Regions from separate parts of the Kitasatospora sp. NPDC018058 genome, predicted to be linked through region 2. Evidence: predicted binding sites of a transcription regulator. Region 2 holds the regulator's gene; each other region holds the start of a gene.
What was found. The regulator HrcA, encoded in region 2, represses chaperone genes, less so after heat shock. The targets are predictions, from matches to a motif close to TTNGCACTCNGNNNNNCNGAGTGCNAA.
Positions count from the first base shown of each region.

Region 1: a site for HrcA is predicted at 3,185-3,211, ahead of groL (chaperonin GroEL). Genes of this name have one in related genera too.
Region 3: a site for HrcA is predicted at 3,061-3,087, ahead of ACH4E7_RS00145 (FmdB family zinc ribbon protein). Genes of this name have one in related genera too.

Region 1 covers NZ_JBIRFA010000015.1:148,853-155,090, forward strand. The annotation lists gene ACH4E7_RS22365 (PadR family transcriptional regulator) at 1-225, opposite strand, end outside; gene ACH4E7_RS22370 (hypothetical protein) at 290-928, shown strand; gene ACH4E7_RS22375 (hypothetical protein) at 935-1,291, opposite strand; gene groL (chaperonin GroEL) at 1,406-3,028, opposite strand; gene ACH4E7_RS22385 (cold-shock protein) at 3,363-3,566, opposite strand; gene ACH4E7_RS22390 (MoaD/ThiS family protein) at 4,120-4,398, opposite strand; gene thrC (threonine synthase) at 4,427-5,734, opposite strand; SAM riboswitch class I at 5,752-5,885, opposite strand; gene ACH4E7_RS22400 (glucosyl-3-phosphoglycerate synthase) at 6,030-6,238, shown strand, end outside.
Region 2 covers NZ_JBIRFA010000013.1:109,267-115,504, forward strand. The annotation lists gene ACH4E7_RS20070 (S41 family peptidase) at 1-1,268, opposite strand, end outside; gene ACH4E7_RS20075 (16S rRNA (uracil(1498)-N(3))-methyltransferase) at 1,363-2,112, opposite strand; gene dnaJ (molecular chaperone DnaJ) at 2,198-3,340, opposite strand; gene hrcA (heat-inducible transcriptional repressor HrcA) at 3,415-4,449, opposite strand; gene htpX (zinc metalloprotease HtpX) at 4,718-5,638, shown strand; gene ACH4E7_RS20095 (hypothetical protein) at 5,674-6,238, shown strand, end outside.
Region 3 covers NZ_JBIRFA010000001.1:25,022-31,259, reverse strand. The annotation lists gene ACH4E7_RS00155 (potassium/proton antiporter) at 1-1,236, shown strand, start outside; gene ACH4E7_RS00150 (MFS transporter) at 1,605-2,972, shown strand; gene ACH4E7_RS00145 (FmdB family zinc ribbon protein) at 3,099-3,404, shown strand; gene ACH4E7_RS00140 (hypothetical protein) at 3,708-3,980, shown strand; gene mscL (large conductance mechanosensitive channel protein MscL) at 4,011-4,427, shown strand; gene ACH4E7_RS00130 (hypothetical protein) at 4,526-4,786, opposite strand; gene ACH4E7_RS00125 (sigma-70 family RNA polymerase sigma factor) at 4,907-5,878, opposite strand.

The sequences.
Region 1 (6,238 bases), on a different contig from region 2:
GTAGGTGCGCCGGGCACGGCCGTCCACCACCTCCTCGGCGGCGACCTCGATCAGGCCCTGGCCCAGCAGCCGGTCGAGCGCGCCGTAGAGCGTGCCGGTCCGCATTTTGACCCGGCCGTCGGAGATCGCGGAGATCTCCTGGATGAGCGCGTAGCCGTGCCTCGGGGCGTCGGCCAACGCGGTGAGCAGAAGCAGCGTCGGCTCCTGCATGGAGCGTTCTGTCATACGTCTACATATATCGTCGACCGGCACATCCCGTCCACCGGAACCAGCCGACACAATGAGCCGCATGCTCACCGCGACCGAGGACCTGCTGACCGCCTGGACCGCCCTGCTCCACCGCTGCGACGCCACCGACGACCCCGAACCGTACGGCCGGGAGCTGCTGCGCCGCTGGTCCGAGCCGCAGCGCCGCTACCACACCCCCGAGCACCTGGACGCGGTGCTCCGGTACGTCGACGAACTCGCCGGGCACGCCGCCGACCCGGACGCCGTCCGGCTCGCCGCCTGGTTCCACGACGCCGTCTACCGGCCCGACCGCTCCGAGAACGAGGAGCGCAGCGCCGCCCTGGCCGTCCGCGCGCTGACCGCCGCCGGCCTGCCCGCCGCGCGGGTCGCCGAGGTCGAACGCCTCGTCCTGCTCACCGTCACCCACGACCCCGCCCCGGGCGACCGCGACGGCGAGGTGCTCTGCGACGCGGACCTCGCCGTCCTCGGCGGCTCCCCCGAGGCGTACGCGGCGTACGCGGCCGCCGTCCGCGAGGAGTACGGCTTCGTCCCGGACCCGGACTTCCGCGCGGGCCGGGCCGCCGTCCTGCGCCAACTCCTCGCGCTCCCGGCGCTCTACCGCACCCCCGCCGGACGCGGGCGCTTCACCGCGCCCGCCCGCGCCAACCTGACGGCCGAACTCCAAAAGCTGGAGAGCTAGACCGAGCTAGACCAGCTCCCCCACCGGCGCCACCGCCGCACCCTGCTTGCCGCACACCCAGTGCGGCTCCGGCCCCAACTCCGGCTCCACGCTGAGCGCGTGCGGGTCGCCGCCAGCCGCGCAGGCGGTGCACAGCGGCCACCGCCCGTACGCCTCCAACAGCGCGTCCTGGACGTCCTGGGCGACCAGCCCGAGCACGTACTCGGTGCCGTCCGGCCACTGCTCCAGCCACCAGCGGCGGTGCGTGACGGCATGCTCCACCAGCGAGACGACGGCGGCGTCCGCCACGTCCCGCGCGGTGAGGTCGGCCAGGATCAGTGCCCGCGCGTTGTGCAGGGCGGTCTCGATGTCATCGGAAGCCATCCGTCCATCCTCTCCCCAACCCACCCCGAACGCCGAAACGCCGCGTGGGCGGCCCCCCGAAGGGAGCCGCCCACGCGGACGGGGAATCAACCGATCCGATCGAGGCGATCAGGATCAGAAGTCCATGTCACCGCCCGGCATGCCGCCGCCGGCGGCCGCGGCGGCCTTCTCCGGCTTGTCGGCGATGACGACCTCGGTGGTGAGGAACAGCGCCGCGATGGAGGCGGCGTTCTGCAGCGCGGAGCGGGTGACCTTGGCCGGGTCGATGATGCCCGCGGCGACCAGGTCGACGTACTCGTTGGTGGCGGCGTTCAGGCCGTGACCGGCGGGGAGGTTGCGCACCTTCTCCACCACGACGCCACCCTCCAGGCCGGCGTTGGTCGCGATCTGCTTGATCGGGGCCTCCAGCGCGACCTTGACGATGTTGGCACCGGTGGCCTCGTCGCCGTCCAGCTCCAGCTTGTCGAAGGCGACACCGGCCTGCAGCAGGGCGACGCCACCACCGGCGACGATGCCCTCCTCGACGGCGGCCTTGGCGTTGCGGACGGCGTCCTCGATGCGGTGCTTGCGCTCCTTGAGCTCCACCTCGGTGGCCGCGCCGGCCTTGATGACGGCCACGCCGCCGGCCAGCTTGGCGAGGCGCTCCTGGAGCTTCTCGCGGTCGTAGTCCGAGTCGCTGTTCTCGATCTCGGCGCGGATCTGGTTCACGCGACCGGCGACCTGCTCGCTGTCGCCGCCACCGTCGACGATGGTGGTCTCGTCCTTGGTGATGACCACCTTGCGGGCGGTGCCCAGCAGGTCGATGCCGGCGTTCTCCAGCTTGAGGCCGACCTCCTCGGAGATCACGGTGCCGCCGGTGAGGATGGCGATGTCGCCGAGCATGGCCTTGCGGCGGTCGCCGAAGCCCGGGGCCTTGACGGCGACGGACTTGAAGGTGCCGCGGATCTTGTTCACGACCAGGGTCGACAGGGCCTCGCCCTCGACGTCCTCGGCGATGATGACGAGCGGCTTGCCGCTCTGCATGACCTTCTCCAGCAGCGGGAGCAGGTCCTTGACCGAGCCGATCTTGGAGTTGGCGATGAGGATGTACGGGTCCTCGAAGGTCGCCTCCATGCGCTCCAGGTCGGTGGCGAAGTAGGCGGAGATGTAGCCCTTGTCGAAGCGCATGCCCTCGGTGAGCTCGAGCTCCAGGCCGAAGGTGTTGCTCTCCTCGACGGTGATGACGCCTTCCTTGCCGACCTTGTCCATGGCCTCGGCGATCAGCTCGCCGATCTGGGTGTCAGCGGCGGAGATGGAGGCGGTGGAGGCGATCTGCTCCTTGGTCTCCACGTCCTTGGCCTGGGCCAGCAGCTGGTCCGAGACGGCGGCGACGGCCTTCTCGATACCGCGCTTCAGGGCCATCGGGTTGGCGCCGGCGGCGACGTTGCGCAGACCCTCGCGAACCAGGGCCTGGGCCAGCACGGTGGCGGTGGTGGTGCCGTCACCCGCGACGTCGTCCGTCTTCTTGGCGACCTCCTTGACGAGCTCCGCACCGATCTTCTCGTACGGGTCCTCGAGCTCGATCTCCTTGGCGATGGAGACACCGTCGTTGGTGATCGTGGGGGCGCCCCACTTCTTCTCCAGCACGACGTTGCGACCCTTGGGGCCGAGCGTGACCTTCACTGCGTCGGCGAGCTGGTTCATGCCACGCTCAAGGCCGCGGCGAGCTTCCTCATCAAAGGCGATGATCTTGGCCATCTGAAGTGGTCCTCCGGGACACGGTCGACTGCTCGGACCAAGGGGTGCCCGCGACGGACGGCCCTGGTGTGCGGGGGTCCATTCCCCTACCGCTCCCGGGGGCCTCACCGACCCGGTCCGCTGTCACTCTCACGCTGTGAGTGCTAACGCCAATGATTAGCACTCCGGGTGGTCGAGTGCAAGCCCAATCGGCAACCCGCGAGCCGCCGTCGAGCCCGCCGGGAAGGCGGACGGGAACGCGAACGGGCCCGCACGACGCGTGTCGTACGGGCCCGCCGAGAAGCACGAGGTCCACTAGCCGTGGGCCGTGCCGAGCTCCTGGAGCCGGAAGGGGTCAGACCGCCGCGCGAACCATGTCCGCCTGCGGGCCCTTCTGTCCCTGGGAGATCTCGAACTCGACCCGCTGGCCCTCCTCGAGGGTGCGGTAGCCGTCCATCTGGATAGCGCTGTAGTGGACGAAGACGTCCGCACCACCGTCGACCGCGATGAAGCCGTAGCCCTTCTCCGCGTTGAACCACTTGACGGTGCCCTGAGCCATTCCGAACTCCCCTAGTGCTGTGCTGGCCCTTCACGTGCCCGCAGGTCGCGGGCCCGGGTCTGGTTGGAGGCCGGCCCGGGGAACCCCCCCTGGGCGCAGCCGTGCACGCCGCAATCCTCCGCCCGGAACACCGAACGGCTCCCGGTGAGCGGGTGATTACGTCGACCGCCGCTGAATGTATCCGGATCGACGCCCTCTGCAACAGGGTCAGCCGACGGGAATTCCATAGACCCGTCAAGAGACAAGGCCGAGCAAGCTGGGAGAAACTCGGCATTTCGCGCCGGACATAGCGGACGAATTACCCAAATCCCTGCAGGAATTCTGACATCCGCCTGACATGTTTCACGGCCCTGAACTCAACCCGGCCCCAGTGTCCGGACGAGCTCCGGCGAAGCGCCGCGCGAGCCGAGAGGGAAGCCCCCGTTCCCAGCAGAGCCACACTCTACTCCGACTTGACCCGGAAATATTCCCGCCGAAATGCCGACGACCGCCCGCGCATACGGAGAGTCGAATTCCGTACGTACGGGCGGCCGGGAAGCGGGTTCGCGACGGCTCAGCAGCCGCCGGCCACCGCCGGGATGATCGAGACGCTGGCGCCGCCCTTGATCTCGGTCGCCAGGCCCTCGGCGAAACGCACGTCGTCGTCGTTCACGTACACGTTGACGAAACGGCGCAGCTTGCCGGTGTCGTCCAGAATGCGGGCGGAGATACCCGCGTGGTTCTTCTCCAGGTCGGCGATGACCTCGGCCAGGGTGGCCCCCTCGGCGGACACCTCGGCGGCGCCGCCGGTGTAGGTGCGCAGGATGGTGGGGATGCGGACGTTGGCGCTCATGGCTCTCCTAGCGGGGGGTAGGGGTGGTTCAGGCGGACGCGAGGCCGGCGGAGCGGAACGACTCCAGGGTCGGGCGGATGACGGCGGTCATCCCGGCGTCGGAGACGGCGTCCAGCGTCTTCAGGCCGTCGCCGGTGTTGATCGCGACGGTCTCCTTGGCCGGGTCCAGCCGACCGGTCTCGACCAGCTTCTTCAGCACGCCGACGGTCACCCCGCCCGCGGTCTCGGCGAAGATCCCCTCGGTCCGGGCCAGCAGCCGGATCGCCGCCACGACCTCCGCGTCCGTGACGTCCTCGACCGCCCCGCCGGTCCGACGGGCGATGTCCAGCACGTACGGGCCGTCCGCCGGGTTGCCGATCGCCAGCGACTTGGCGATGGTGTCCGGCTTGACCGGCTTGATCACGTCCCGGCCCGCCTTGAACGCGGCCGACACCGGCGAGCAGCCCTCGGCCTGGGCCCCGAAGATCCGGTACGGCCGGTCCTCCACCAGGCCGAGCCTGATCAGCTCCTGCAGCCCCTTGTCGATCTTCGTCAGCTGCGAACCCGAGGCGATCGGGATGACGATCTGCTCCGGCAGCCGCCAGCCCAGCTGCTCGCAGATCTCGTACGCCAGCGTCTTGGAGCCCTCGCCGTAGTACGGACGCAGGTTGACGTTCACGAAGCCCCAGCCCTCGCCGGCCGGGTCCCCGATCAGCTCCGAGCAGAAGCGGTTCACGTCGTCGTAGTTGCCCTCGATGCCGACCAGCTCGCCGCCGTACACCCCGGCCATCACGACCTTGCCCTGCTCCAGGTCGTGCGGGATGAAGACACAGGACCGGAACCCGGCCCGGGCCGCCGCCGCCCCCACCGCGCCGGCCAGGTTGCCGGTCGAGGAGCAGGACAGCGTGGTGTACCCGAACGCCCGCGCCGCCTCGATCGCGCAGGCCACCACCCGGTCCTTGAACGAGTGCGTCGGGTTGCCGGAGTCGTCCTTCACGTGCAGCGGAGCGGTGAACCCGAGCTCCCGGCCCAGGTTGTCCGCCTTCACCAGCGGGGTCCACCCCGGGTTCAGGTTCGGCTTGGACGCCACATCGGCCGGCACCGGCAGCAGCGGCGCGTAGCGCCAGATGGACGCCGGACCGGCCTCGATCCGCTTGCGCAGCTCCTCCGCGCGCTCGCTCCCGAACTCGTACGCGATCTCCAGCGGCCCGAAGCACTCCAGGCAGGCGAAGCTGGGACCGAGCGGGAACCGGGTGCCGCACTCCCGACAGGACAACGCGGCGGCGGGGCCGAGGTCAACGGGCGGGGGTCCCCCCGGCCGAAGGCTGGGGGAGGGTGCGGCAGTGTCGATAGCCATGGTGGCGGAGGCCTCTCTCCTCATCTTCCCCGGGGCGCGGTCGCGCCACAGGCCGGAATTGGCACCTGTCCCGCCGGGGCCTGTACGACAGCCGAGCGAGAAGGTTGCCGGGACGTCAACGGGCCGTTCCCTCAGTCCCTCTGGATGAGCTTGTGAAGTTGTGGTTCAGCGGCGACCCCGGCGCGCGAAGGTCCGACCGCTGTACGAAGACTGTATCCGAAGGCGTCACCCCTGAAAGGGGCCGTCCGCCACGCGAGATGGCCCGTTCCACCCGACCACGCCGAGGAGACCCGCCGTGCCCGCCGAACCGACCCCCGCACTCCTCCCACAGGCGGCGTCCTGGCTGCGCCGCCGCTCGTGGAGCGCGGCCGACCGGCCGGTTCACACCCTGCTGGAGGCCAAACGGCGCACCCGGCAGACCGTCAGCGTCGTCCTCCCCGCACTCGACGAGGAGGCCACCGTCGGCGACATCGTCCGCACCATCCGCCGCGAACTGATGGACCG
Region 2 (6,238 bases):
TCCAGCTCGTGCACGGCGCCGTCGGCCAGCGCCACCAGCAGCACCCGTCCGTCGTGCACGCCCAGCGCCGCCTGCTTGCCGTCCGGGGAGACCACCAGCGAGTTGACCCGGCCGAGCCGCCCGGCGGCCAGCCGGCGCCGCTCGGCGCCGTGCACGGCCGGGGCATACTCCAGCGCGTCCTCGCCTTCGGCGTCGGACACCCAGAGCACGCCCTGGGCGCCGTCCTCGCCCGGCACCACCCGGGCCAGCCGCGCGCGCACGCCCGGGGTCTCGTCCAGCACCCGGGCCGGGCCCTCGCGGTGGGTCAGCCAGTGCACGCTGCCGCGCACCACCACGGCGCCGGCCCGGCCGGTGCGGTCGGGGGCGACGGACTCCAGCCAGTGCGCGGCGTGCACCGGGCGGGGGCGGCGGCCGGTGCGCGAGCCGGCCAGCCGGATGTCCAGGCGGCGCGGCTCGGCGCTGTCCAGGTCGTCCAGCAGCCACAGGTCGCCGGCACGGTGGAGGACGACCCGGGTGCCGTCGGTGCTCGCGTTGCGGGCGTAGAAGCCGTCCGGGTCACCGGTGTGGCGGCGCAGGTCGGAGCCGTCCGGGCGGCTGGACCACAGCTCGCCGACGCCCTCGTGGTCGGACAGGAAGGCGATCCGACCGCCCTGGGGAGAACCGGCCACCCACAGCGGGGAGTCGAGCTGCCCGCCCAACTCCTCGTGCACGCGGGTGAATTCGTCCCGGCCGAGCCACAACTTGCCCGCCCGGCCGCCCCGGTAGCGCTTCCACCAGGCCGGCTCGCGGTTGTTGACGGTGACCAGCAGCACCCTCTCCCCGTCCGGCTCGAAGGCGAGCCCGCCGACCGGCCCGTACGGCAGCCGCACCGCCTCGCCGCCGTCCAGCGGCACCGCGTGCGCCCAGCTGCGGCGCTCACTGGCCTCGCCGGCGCCGGTGGTGGCGATCGGGCGGCCGTCGGCCGTCCAGCCCTGCACCCGGGTCTGCTCGCTGCCCCAGTGGGTGAGCCGCCGGGACGGCCCGCCGTCCACCGACACCACGTGCACCTCGGGGGCACCGTCCCGGGTGGAGGAGAAGGCGATGTGCCGCCCGTCCGGGGAGAACCGGGGGTGGTGCACCGGCAGGTGATCGGCCGTCAGCCGCCAGGCCCGGCCACCGCCCAGCGGGGCCAGCCAGAGGTCGTCCTCGGCGACGAAGGTGACCAGGTCACCGTGCAGATGGGGATGGCGCAGATAGGCGCCCGCAGAGGTGCTCAGGGAGTCCGTCACGCCGCCAGCGTAGGCAGGTGCGGGTACGAGCCGCCCCGTTTTCCGCAACTCCCGACCCGGCGTGCGGGGGTTACGCCCAGCGGCCGGTGCGCCCCTACGCCCAGCGGCCGGTGCGCCCCAGCAGCAGCGCCCCGGCGGCCACCCCGGCGGTGGAGGTGCGCAGCACCGAGGGGCCCAGCCGGTAGGGCTTCGCGCCCGCCTCGGCGAAGGCGGCCAGCTCCTCCGGGGAGACCCCGCCCTCCGGGCCGACCACCAGCACGATGTCCCCGGCCGCGGGCAGCGCGGCGTGCGCCAGCGGCTCGGCACCCTCCTCGTGCAGCACCGCGGCGAGGGAGGCCTGGGCCAGCAGCGGGGCCAGCTGCCTGGTGGTCATCAGCTCGCGCACCTCGGGGAAACGCAGCCGGCGGGACTGCTTGCCCGCCTCCCGGGCGGTGGCCCGCCACTTGGCGAGCGCCTTGGCGCCGCGGTCGCCCTTCCACTGGGTGATGCAGCGCGAGGCGGCCCAGGGGATCACCACGTCCACGCCGACCTCGGTCATGGTCTCCACGGCCAGCTCGCCGCGGTCGCCCTTGGGCAGCGCCTGGACGACGACGATCCGCGGCGCCGGCTCCGGCTCCCGGCGCACGGCGGCCACCGTGACGTCGATCGCGTCCTTGCCGAGCACCTCGGCGACCGTCCCGTCCACGCCGAGCCCCAACCCGTCCGCGAGGGTCACCGCCTCACCGGCCTCCAGCCGCTTCACCGCGGCCGCGTGCCGCCCCTCCGCCCCGTCCAGGCGCACCAGCGCCCCGGGCACGGCGGCGGCGATCCGCTCGGTCGCGACGACGAAGACGGGGGCGGTCATGGGGTGGTCCTCCGGAGGGGGTGGGCGGAACAGGAACGCGAAGGGGGTGTCGGGGCCCTGACCCCGACACCCCCTCCCGGACGGTCTACCGGCCGTTGAAGGCGTCCTTCAGGCGCGAGAACAGGCCCTGCTGACCCGGCGCGAACTGACCGGACGGGCGCTCCTCACCGCGCAGTACGGCGAGCCGGCGCAGCAGCTCCTCCTGCTCGGGGTCGAGCTTGGTGGGCGTCTGCACCTCGACGTGCACTATCAGGTCGCCCCGGCCGCCCCCGCGCAGGTGGGTGATGCCCCGGCCGTGCAGCGGGATCGACTGACCGGACTGGGTGCCGGGCCGGATGTCGACCTCCTCCAGCCCGTCCAGGGTCTGCAGCGGCACCTGGGTGCCGAGCGCGGCGGCCGTCATCGGGATGGTGACGGTGCAGTGCAGGTCGTCCCCGCGCCGCTGGAAGACGCTGTGGGTGGTCTCGGCGATCTCGACGTACAGGTCGCCGGCCGGGCCGCCGCCGGGGCCGACCTCACCCTCGCCGGCCAGCTGGATCCGGGTGCCGTTGTCGACACCGGCCGGGATCTTGACGGTCAGGGTGCGGCGGGCGCGGACCCGGCCGTCGCCGGCGCACTCCGGGCACGGGGTCGGCACGACGGTGCCGAAGCCCTGGCACTGCGGGCAGGGGCGGGAGGTCATGACCTGCCCCAGGAAGGAGCGGGTGACCTGGGAGACCTCGCCCTTGCCGCGGCACATGTCGCAGGTCTGCGCGGAGGTACCGGGGGCCGCGCCCTCGCCGTTGCAGGTGGTGCAGGTGACGGCGGTGTCGACCTGGAGTTCCTTGGTGGTGCCGAAGGCGGCCTCCTCCAGGGTGATCTCCAGCCGGATCATGGCGTCCTGGCCCCGGCGGGTGCGCGAGCGCGGGCCACGCTGGCCGGCCGCGGCGCCGAAGAAGGCGTCCATGATGTCGGAGAAGCCGAAGCCCGCCGCGCCGGCGCCGAAGCCGCCCGCGCCACCACCGCCGCCCGGCGACAGCGGGTCGCCGCCGAGGTCGTAGACCTGACGCTTCTGCGGGTCGGAGAGCACCTCGTAGGCGGCGTTGATCTCCTTGAACCGCTCCTGCGTCTTCGGGTCCGGGTTGACGTCCGGGTGCAGTTCGCGTGCCAGGCGCCGGAACGCCTTCTTGATCTCGTCCTGCCCCGCATCCCGTCGGACGCCGAGTACCGCGTAGTAGTCCGTGGCCACCAAATGCTCCGCTTGTTCCGCCTGTAGTAGTGCGACTGGACACCGCCGTTACTTATGTAACAGCGGCCTGCTTGCTACGACTCGGCCAGGATCTGACCCACGTACCGTGCCACTGCTCGCACCGCCCCCATTGTGCCCGGGTAGTCCATCCGGGTCGGACCGATCACACCCAGTTTGGCCACGCTCTCGTCGCCCGAACCGTAGCCGACCGACACCACCGAGGTGGAATTCAGCCCTTCGTACGCGTTCTCCCGCCCGATCCGGACCGTCATCGCGGCGTCCGTGGTCTCACCCAGGAGGCGAAGCAGGACGACCTGCTCCTCCAGGGCCTCCAGCACCGGCTGGATGGTGAGCGGGAAGTCGTGCCCCAACCGGGTCAGGTTGGCCGTGCCGGCCAGCATGATCCGCTCCTCGTTCTGCTCGGCCAGCGCCTCGAACAGGGTCGCCAGGACCGTGCTGACGGTCGGCCGGTCGATCTGCTCGAAGGTGGCCGGCAGCTCCTCCAGCAGGCCCGGGACGTCCGGCAGCCGCTGGCCGGCCGCCCGCACGTTGATCCGCGCGCGCAGATCGGCCAGGACCGTCTCGCCGACCGTGCCCGGGCAGTCGACCATCCGCTGCTCGACCCGGCCGGTGTTGGTGATCAGGACCAGCATCACCTTGGCCGGAGCCAGCGCCACCAGCTCGATGTGCCGGACGGTGGAACGGGTCAGCGAAGGGTACTGGACCACGGCGACCTGCCGGGTCAGCTGGGCGAGCAGCCGCACCGTGCGGGCGACCACGTCGTCCAGGTCGACGGCGCCGTCCAGGAAGTGCCTGATCGCCCGCCGCTCCGGGGCGCTCATCGGCTTGACCTCGGCCAGCTTGTCGACGAACAACCGGTAGCCCTTGTCGGTGGGGATGCGCCCCGCGCTGGTGTGCGGCTGGTGGATGTACCCCTCCTCCTCCAGCGCCGCCATGTCGTTGCGCACGGTGGCCGGGGAGACCCCGAGGTTGTGCCGGTCCACCAGGGCCTTGGAGCCGACCGGCTCCTCGGTGCCCACGTAGTCCTGGACGATGGCACGCAGAACGGCGAGCTTGCGGTCGTCCAGCTGGCGGACCTCACCGGCCATGGGGCACGCACCTCCGTCTTCGCACGTTGTCCGTCTGTGATGCTGCGGGCCGCTCCCGGGAAGGACCCCGACCCTGGCACTCTGCGCACACGAGTGCCAGAACCGTACCTGCCAGTGTAAGGCCCGGGTCCTTTCGCAGGAACGGCCCGCCCGGGGTGATCCTGCCCGCAGTTCGCGGCGGGGCCGCGACACTCCCCGTGCACGGGATGGTGCTCGGGGACCGTCCGGGTGGCAGCATCGAAAGCGACGGCGAATGGAGGAGCAAGCGATGTCGAGCTCGGGCCAGCACACCCGTTTCGCGCCCGACCGCGGCCTGACCGGCCGCATGGTCGCGACGATGTTCGTGATCGGGCTGCTGTACGTCGGTTTCACGGGCCTGCTGATCGCGCTGCTGCGCGGGGCCTGGCCGCTGATCGTGCTGATCTCCGGCGGGCTGTTCGTGGCCCAGTTCTGGTTCAGCGACAAGATCACCGAGCGGGCGATGGGCGCCCACCAGGTGACCGAGGAGCAGTACCCCCAGCTGCACGGCACCATCGACCGGCTCTGCGCCCTGGCCGACATGCCCAAGCCTCGCGTGGCGGTCGCCGACAACGACATGCCCAACGCCTTCGCCACCGGCCGCAACCCGCAGAACGCGGTGGTCTGCGTCACCACCGGTCTGCTGCGCCGGCTCGAACCGGAGGAACTGGAAGGCGTCCTGGCGCACGAGCTGTCGCACGTCGCCCACCGGGACGTCGCCGTGATGACCATCGCCGGCTTCCTCGGCGTGCTCGCCGGGGCGATGACCCGGATCGCCGTGTACGGCGGGTTCATGGGCGGCGGGCGCAACAACAACGACCAGAACGCGGCCATCGTGGCGCTGATCGTCCCGCTGGTGTCGATGGTCGTCTACGCGATCAGCTTCCTGCTCACCCGGCTGCTCTCCCGCTACCGCGAGCTGGCCGCCGACCGGGCCGCGGCCCAGCTCACCGGCCGGCCCAGCGCCCTGGCCTCGGCCCTGACCAAGGTGACCGGACAGATCGCGGCCATCCCCACCGAGGACCTGCGCAAGTCCCAGCCGTACAACGCCTTCTGGTTCGCCCCCGCGCTGAGCGCCCGGGAGACCGCCTCGCAGCTGCTCTCCACCCACCCGTCGCTGGAGAAGCGACTGGCACAGCTGGCGAAGATCTCCGAGCAGCTCGGCCGCTGATCACCGCCTGATCCGAATGATCCGAAAGGACCGCCGTGGGATTCCTGGACGCCCTGTTCGGCCGCACCAAGCCCGTCAAGCCCGACCTCGACCAGCTGTTCGGTGTGCCGTCCGCCGCGCTCACCCTGGAGGCCGGGGCCGGGTTCACCCCCACCGGGCTCGGTTCGGTCTGTTTCGCGGCCGTGGAGGGCGCGGCCTTCGTCCAGGTCGAGCAGCAGGTCCGGGCGCTGCTGGACGCCGACACCGAGCGCGGCGGCGTGCCGGTGGAGGCCTCCAAGGACGGCTACGGCTACTCCTGGCTGCTCACCCGGCACCGGCCCGAGGAACTGCCGGAGCTGGTGAACGACCTGCACGCGGTCAACAGCGAGCTGGAGGCGAACGGCTTCGGGCCGCAGCTGCTCTGCTCGCTGGTCTGCTTCCGCAACCCGGAGGGCCAGTCGCTGGCCCTGGTCTACCTCTACAAGCGCGGCACCTTCTACCCCTTCGCCCCGATGCCCGGCGGCGGCGAGCGGCGCAACAGCCCGCTGGAGCTGCAGGTCAACGCGATGCTGGGGAACGACCTGCGGCTGGAGAAGGACCTGAGTCGCTGGTTCCCGGTCT
Region 3 (6,238 bases), on a different contig from region 2:
GTCAAACCGGTGATGCCGGCGGCCACCGCGCTGGCCACGCTCGGCGTCGGGATCAGCGTGTTCGTCACCGCGGCCGGCGCGCACTGGCTGGTCGGCCTGGACTGGCAGACCGCGCTGCTGCTCGGCGCGATCGTCTCCTCCACCGACGCCGCCGCCGTCTTCTCGGTGCTGCGGATGGTCCCGCTGCCGCACCGGCTCACCGGCCTGCTGGAGGCCGAGTCCGGCTTCAACGACGCGCCCGTGGTCATCCTGGTCGTCGCCTTCGCCGGCACCGGCGGGCACGACTCCTGGTACGTCCTGCTCGGCACGATCGCCGCCGAGCTCGCCATCGGCGCCGCGGTCGGCCTGGCGGTCGGCAAGCTCGGCGCGTACGGGGTCAAGCAGGTCGCACTGCCCTCCTCGGGCCTGTACCCGATCGCCGTGATGGCGCTGACCGTACTCGCCTACGCGGGCGGCGCGCTGCTGCACGGCTCCGGCTTCCTCGCCGTCTACGTCTGCGCGGTGATCCTCGGAAACTCCAAGCTGCCGCACGGACCGGCCGTGCGCGGCTTCGCCGACGGGCTGGCCTGGATCGGACAGATCGGCATGTTCGTGCTGCTCGGACTGCTCTCCGCACCCGAGAGCATGGGCGACTCGGTGGTGCCCGCGCTGGTGATCGGCGGGGTGCTGGTCTTCCTGGCCCGGCCGCTGTCGGTGGCGCTCACCATGACCCCGTTCAAGGTGCCCGCCCGCGAGCAGGCGCTGCTGAGCTGGGCCGGGCTGCGCGGGGCCGTGCCCATCGTGCTGGCCACCATCCCGGTGGTCTCCGGCGCCCACGAGGCCCAGGACGTGTTCAACATCGTCTTCATCCTGGTCGTCGTCTTCACCCTGCTCCAGGGACCGACCCTGCCCTGGGTGGCCAAGCGGCTGCGGATCGGCGAGGGCGCGATGGGCCAGGACCTCGACATCGAGTCCGCGCCGCTGGAGAAGCTGCACGGGCACCTGCTGTCGGTCACGCTGTCGCCGACCTCGCGGATGTCCGGCGTGGAGATCAGCGAGCTGCGGCTGCCCAAGGGGGCGGCGGTCACCCTGGTCGTGCGCGAGGGCAACTCCTTCGTGCCGGACAAGGCCACGATGCTGCGCGGTGGGGACGAGCTGCTGGTGGTCACCACGGACGAGGTCGGCGAGGCTGCCGAACGGCGGCTGCGGGCCGTCGACAAGGGCGGCAAGCTGGCGGGGTGGCTGAACGGGCGCTGAGCCCGCCGCCCCGGGCACTCCGCCCCGGGCACTCCGCCCCGGGCACTCCGCCCCGGGCACTCCGCCCCGGGCACTCCCCGGGGGCCCGTTCCCCGCGGCCCGGCTGGTGGTGGACTGGGTGGCCTGGCGGAATCTACGCGCGTAACTGTATGCTGGTTCGACTACGCCGTATAACTACCGCTAGACCACCCCCAGCATCTGCCTGACGCAGAGTTGGCGCGACCGCTCGGCGGCCGCGGTCCGGCCCCGGCCCGTCAGGCCAGGCTGACCCGGTATCTACCCCGGTCGACGCGCGAGAGGACGACTCTCGGCGCCGTCGGGGCCACCCCATGCCCTGCCGCGCTACCAGGCAGCAGGAAGGACCGACCGTGACGGCCCGCCGAACGGTCGACATCGCCGCGGACAACGCTCCGGACACCGCGGCCAGCACTGTGGACACCGCCGCCGAGGCGCCCGCCAGGGTCGGGTACGGCGAGCTGCTGCGCACGCCGGGCGCCTGGACGTTCCTGTCCCCCGCGTTCTTCGCGCGACTGCCGTACGCGATGCTCAGCATGGGCATCCTGCTGCTCATCACCCAGACCACCGGCTCGTACGGCACCGCCGGCACCGCCGTCGCCGTCTCCTCCGTCGCCCAGGCCCTGATCGGGCCGCAGACCGGGCGACTGGCCGACCGGTACGGCCAGGCCGCGGTGCTGGTCCCGACGGTCCTGGCGCACGCGGCCTCGGTCGGCGTGCTGATCGCGCTGGCGCTCGGCCACGCGCCGGCCTGGAGCGTGTACCTGGCCGCCGTCCCCGCCGGGGCGAGCGTGCCGCAGATCGGCGCGATGGTCCGGGCCCGCTGGGTCTCCAAGTTCACCGGGGAGGGCGCCTCCCCCACCGCCGCGGCCAAGGTGAGCACCGCGTTCGCCTTCGAGTCCGTGACGGACGAGTTCACCTTCGTGATCGGCCCGATCCTGGCCGCCAACATCGCCGCCTTCGCCAGCCCGGCGGCCGCGCTGGTCGCCGAGGCCTCGCTGACCCTGGTCGGCGGTCTCGCCTTCGCGGCCCAGCGACGCAGCGCCCCCGCCCGGATCGTTCCGCAGCCCGGCGTGCGGCGCGCCTCGGCGCTGGCCTCGCCCGGTGTCCGGCTGCTGGTCGGGGCCTTCCTCGGGGTCGGCGCGGTGTTCGGCGGCATGCAGGTGTCGGTCAACGCCTTCGCCGACTCGGTGGGACAGCACGACGCCGGCGGCACGGTGTACGGGATCTTCGCGGGCGGCTCGATGCTGGCCGGTGTGCTGTACGGCGTGATCGCCTGGCGGCGGCCGGTCCAGCAGCGGATGGTCATGAGCTACACACTGCTGGTGCTGGGCTGCTCGGTGCTCTGGGCGATGCCCGACCTGGTCGCCCTGACGGTCGCCGGGCTGATCTGCGGTCTGGCCATCGCGCCGACCCTGATCAGCGGCTACACCCTGGTCGAGACGCTGGTCGCGGACGGCGCCAAGACGGAGGCCTTCACCTGGCTGACCGGCGCGATCGGGCTGGGGCTGGCGTTCGGCTCGATGGCGGCGGGCAAGCTGCTCGACGGCCACGGGCCCTCGGTCGGGTTCCTGGTGCCGGCGGCCGGCGCGGGCCTGGGGCTGATCGCGCTGGTGTCGATGCGGCACCTGCTGGTGGCGCCGGGCGGGGCGGGCCGCGTGGTGGCGTCGTCCGCCGAGCACGGCGGCGCGGCACAGCTGGTCGGTGCGGCCAAGGGCTGAACGCGCGGTGGGCGGTGACTCGGTACCGGCTCATCTCACACCGGAGTCGCTGGACTGATCCAGCGGAATGCCGCATCATTGACCATCGTTAGCACTCATCAGGCGAGAGTGCCAGGAGGAAGACAAGTGCCCACGTACCAGTACCAGTGCACCGAGTGCGGCAACGGCCTGGAGGCGGTGCAGAAGTTCACCGACGAGGCGCTGACCACGTGCCCCGACTGCCAGGGACGGCTCCGCAAGGTCTTCTCGGCCGTGGGCGTCGTGTTCAAGGGCTCGGGCTTCTACCGGACCGACAGCCGCTCGTCCTCCAGCAGCTCGGTGGGCGCCGGTTCGTCCTCCGGCTCCTCGACGTCCGCGTCGTCCTCGTCGGGTTCGTCCGGCTCCTCCAGCTCGTCGAGCTCGTCCAGCAGCCCGGCTCCGGCCGCGAGCTGACGTCGGGCGCTCCGCGCTCGGCGCTTCGCGCCGAACCGGCGTCCGGGAGCTCTCGGAAGCTTCTCGAAAAGGCCCGTCGGCCCCGCTTCACGCGGGGCGGCGGGCCTTCGGCGTGCCGTGCTCGCCGTCCGGGCGCGGGTTTCCGTCAGCTTGCGGACATCGGTCTCACTCGCGCGGGCGTACGAAGTTGTCCACAGGGGCGGGTTTATCCACAGGCTGTGGGAACGGGCTTTCCGGCGGCGCCCCGGGCGCGCATCGTGTGGGTCACCAGAGACCGACCGATCGAGTCCGGAGGTGACGTCGATGACGACCATGAGCCTGTCCGTCCCGCTGCCCGCACCCACCGTGCCGCCCCGGCGGGAGGTGCCGAGCTTTCCGCCGATCCGGCGCGGCTGCGGCGGGTGGCACCGCTGGCGCCGGGCCGTCCGGCGGCGGGCCGGGGTGCCCGCGCTGGTGCTGCTCGCGGTGGTGGCGGCGCTCGCCTTCGGGCCCGCGCGGGCCTGGCTGCCGCCACCCCCGGGGGGCGCGGTGGGCCGTACGGGTTGCCAATCCGGACTTCCGGAAGTTCACCCGTAACCGGGTAACGACTTCGTCGTTCGAGGCGGCATGAAAGGCTTCAAGGAATTCCTGCTGCGTGGAAACGTCGTCGAACTCGCCGTCGCCGTGGTCATCGGCGCGGCCTTCACCAACATCATCAACGCCTTCGTCAAGGGCGTGATCAATCCGCTCGTCGGTGTTTTCGGGACGAAGGACCTCGGGTCCTACAGTTCCTGCCTCAAGGGGCCCTGCGAGGTGAGCGCCACCGGTGAGGTCACGTCCGGAATCCTCATCCTGTGGGGGGCGGTGCTCAGCGCCGCCCTGCAGTTCCTGATCACGGCAGCCGTCGTCTACTTCATCCTGATCATGCCGATGAACCGGCTGGCGGCCAAGCGCAAGAGCCCCGCCGAGACGGTGGTGGAGGCCGAGGCCAAGGAGGTCCAACTGCTGACCGAGATCCGCGACGCACTGGTCACGGCCCGCTAGTCGCGGCCCGGTGGCCGCGTAGCCCTCGTGCCGCATGGCCCTGGTCTGGGCCTGTCCGGCGGATGTCGGCGGGCCCGGCGAGATCCGCCGGCCGGGCCCTAGTCCCCGTGGTGCGGCGGACGCTGGCTCAAGTACCAGTCCAGCTCCCGCCCACCGCTCTCCCCCGCCCCGGAGCGCTCGCCCCAGCCGGCGTCGGTGTCGTCCCGGGACTGCTGGTCCAGCGGGTCCCGGAAGACCAACCGGGCCTTGGCCACGGCCGTCTTCCGATCCGCCGGCCGCTGGCCCGCCGACCGCTGCTGCGGCTGCTCGTCCTGCTCCTGGCGGACCTGCTCCTGCCCGCTCTGTTCCTGCTCGCTCACCCTGTCCACTCCCCTGGTCACCCGGGCCGTCGTGTCCCTCCAGCCTATGAGCCCCGTGGCACGCCGCGGGCCCCGGTGCGGAGCGCCCCGCATCAGGACCCGTCCGGTCGAGCCGGTCCGTCAGGCGGCTTCGAAGCCCGCGTGGTCGGCGATCTTCTTCAGCTCGGCGAGCGCGTGCTTCTCGATCTGGCGGATCCGCTCGCGGGTGAGGCCGTGCTGCTTGCCCACCTCGGTGAGGGTGCGCTCGCGGCCGTCCTCCATGCCGTAGCGGGAGCGGATGATCGAGGCCGTGCGGTCGTCCAGCCGCCCGATCAGGTCGTCCAGCTCCTCGCGGCGGAGCATGACCATCACGGCGTCCTCGGGGGACGTCGCCCCGGTGTCCTCCACCAGGTCACCGAACTGGGTCTCACCCTCGTCGTCGACGGACATGTTGAGGCTGACCGGGTCGCGTGCCCAGTCCAGCACGTCCTTGATCCGAGCCTCGGTGGTGTCCAGCTCCGCCGCGATCTCGGCCGGCTCGGGCTCGCGGCCCAGCTCCTTGGACTTCTCGCGCTGCACCCGCCGGATCCGGCCGAGCTCCTCGACGAGGTGGACGGGCAGCCGGATGGTGCGGGACTGGTCGGCGATGGAGCGGGTGATCGCCTGGCGGATCCACCAGGTGGCATAGGTGGAGAACTTGAAACCCTTGGCGTAGTCGAACTTCTCCACGGCGCGAACCAGGCCGGCGTTGCCCTCCTGGATGAGGTCGAGCAGCGGAAGGCCGCTGCGCGGGTAGCGGCGAGCCACCGCGACCACCAGGCGGAGGTTGGAGCGGATGAAGACGTCCTTGGCACGCTCGGCGTCCGCGGCTATCGCCTCCAGCTCCTCGTGCGTCACGCCGCCCGGAAGTTCGCCCTCGTCCAGCAGGTGCTGGGCGTACACGCCGGCCTCGATCCGCAGCGAGAGCTCGACCTCCTCGGCGGCATCGAGCAGGGGCGTCCTGGCGATCTCGTCGAGGTACATGCCGACCAGGTCACGGTCGGCCTCAAGGTTGGTCGGGCGGGCCGCGCGAGTCCGGTCGGCCCTGTCGCGAACGACGGCACGGGTGGCCATGCTTGCTCCCTTTGCTGGTGTTGCCGAGGTCTGCCTGCCTGCCCGCGAGGGCAAGAAATGCGGGCCCCTGGGGGCTCACACGTAACGATCCAACGAACAGAATCCGGACAACATTCCCAACTCACTCAGATTATTCCCCTCGATGCAGTATCCTGCCGGTTTTCACTCCGGTTCTGGACGCTCGGTGATCGGCCGGGCACCTCGCGTGCCCGCATTCGCCCACTTCGCGCGATCGCCCGGGACCGTTCTTCACCGGCTCTACGCGCAATCGCCGCCTACTCGTTGAACAGGCGAACGGTCGCGCACGTTCCCGCGCACCCCCGGTTTCCGCCCGCGCCCACACCCCCGCGCACGCAGGTC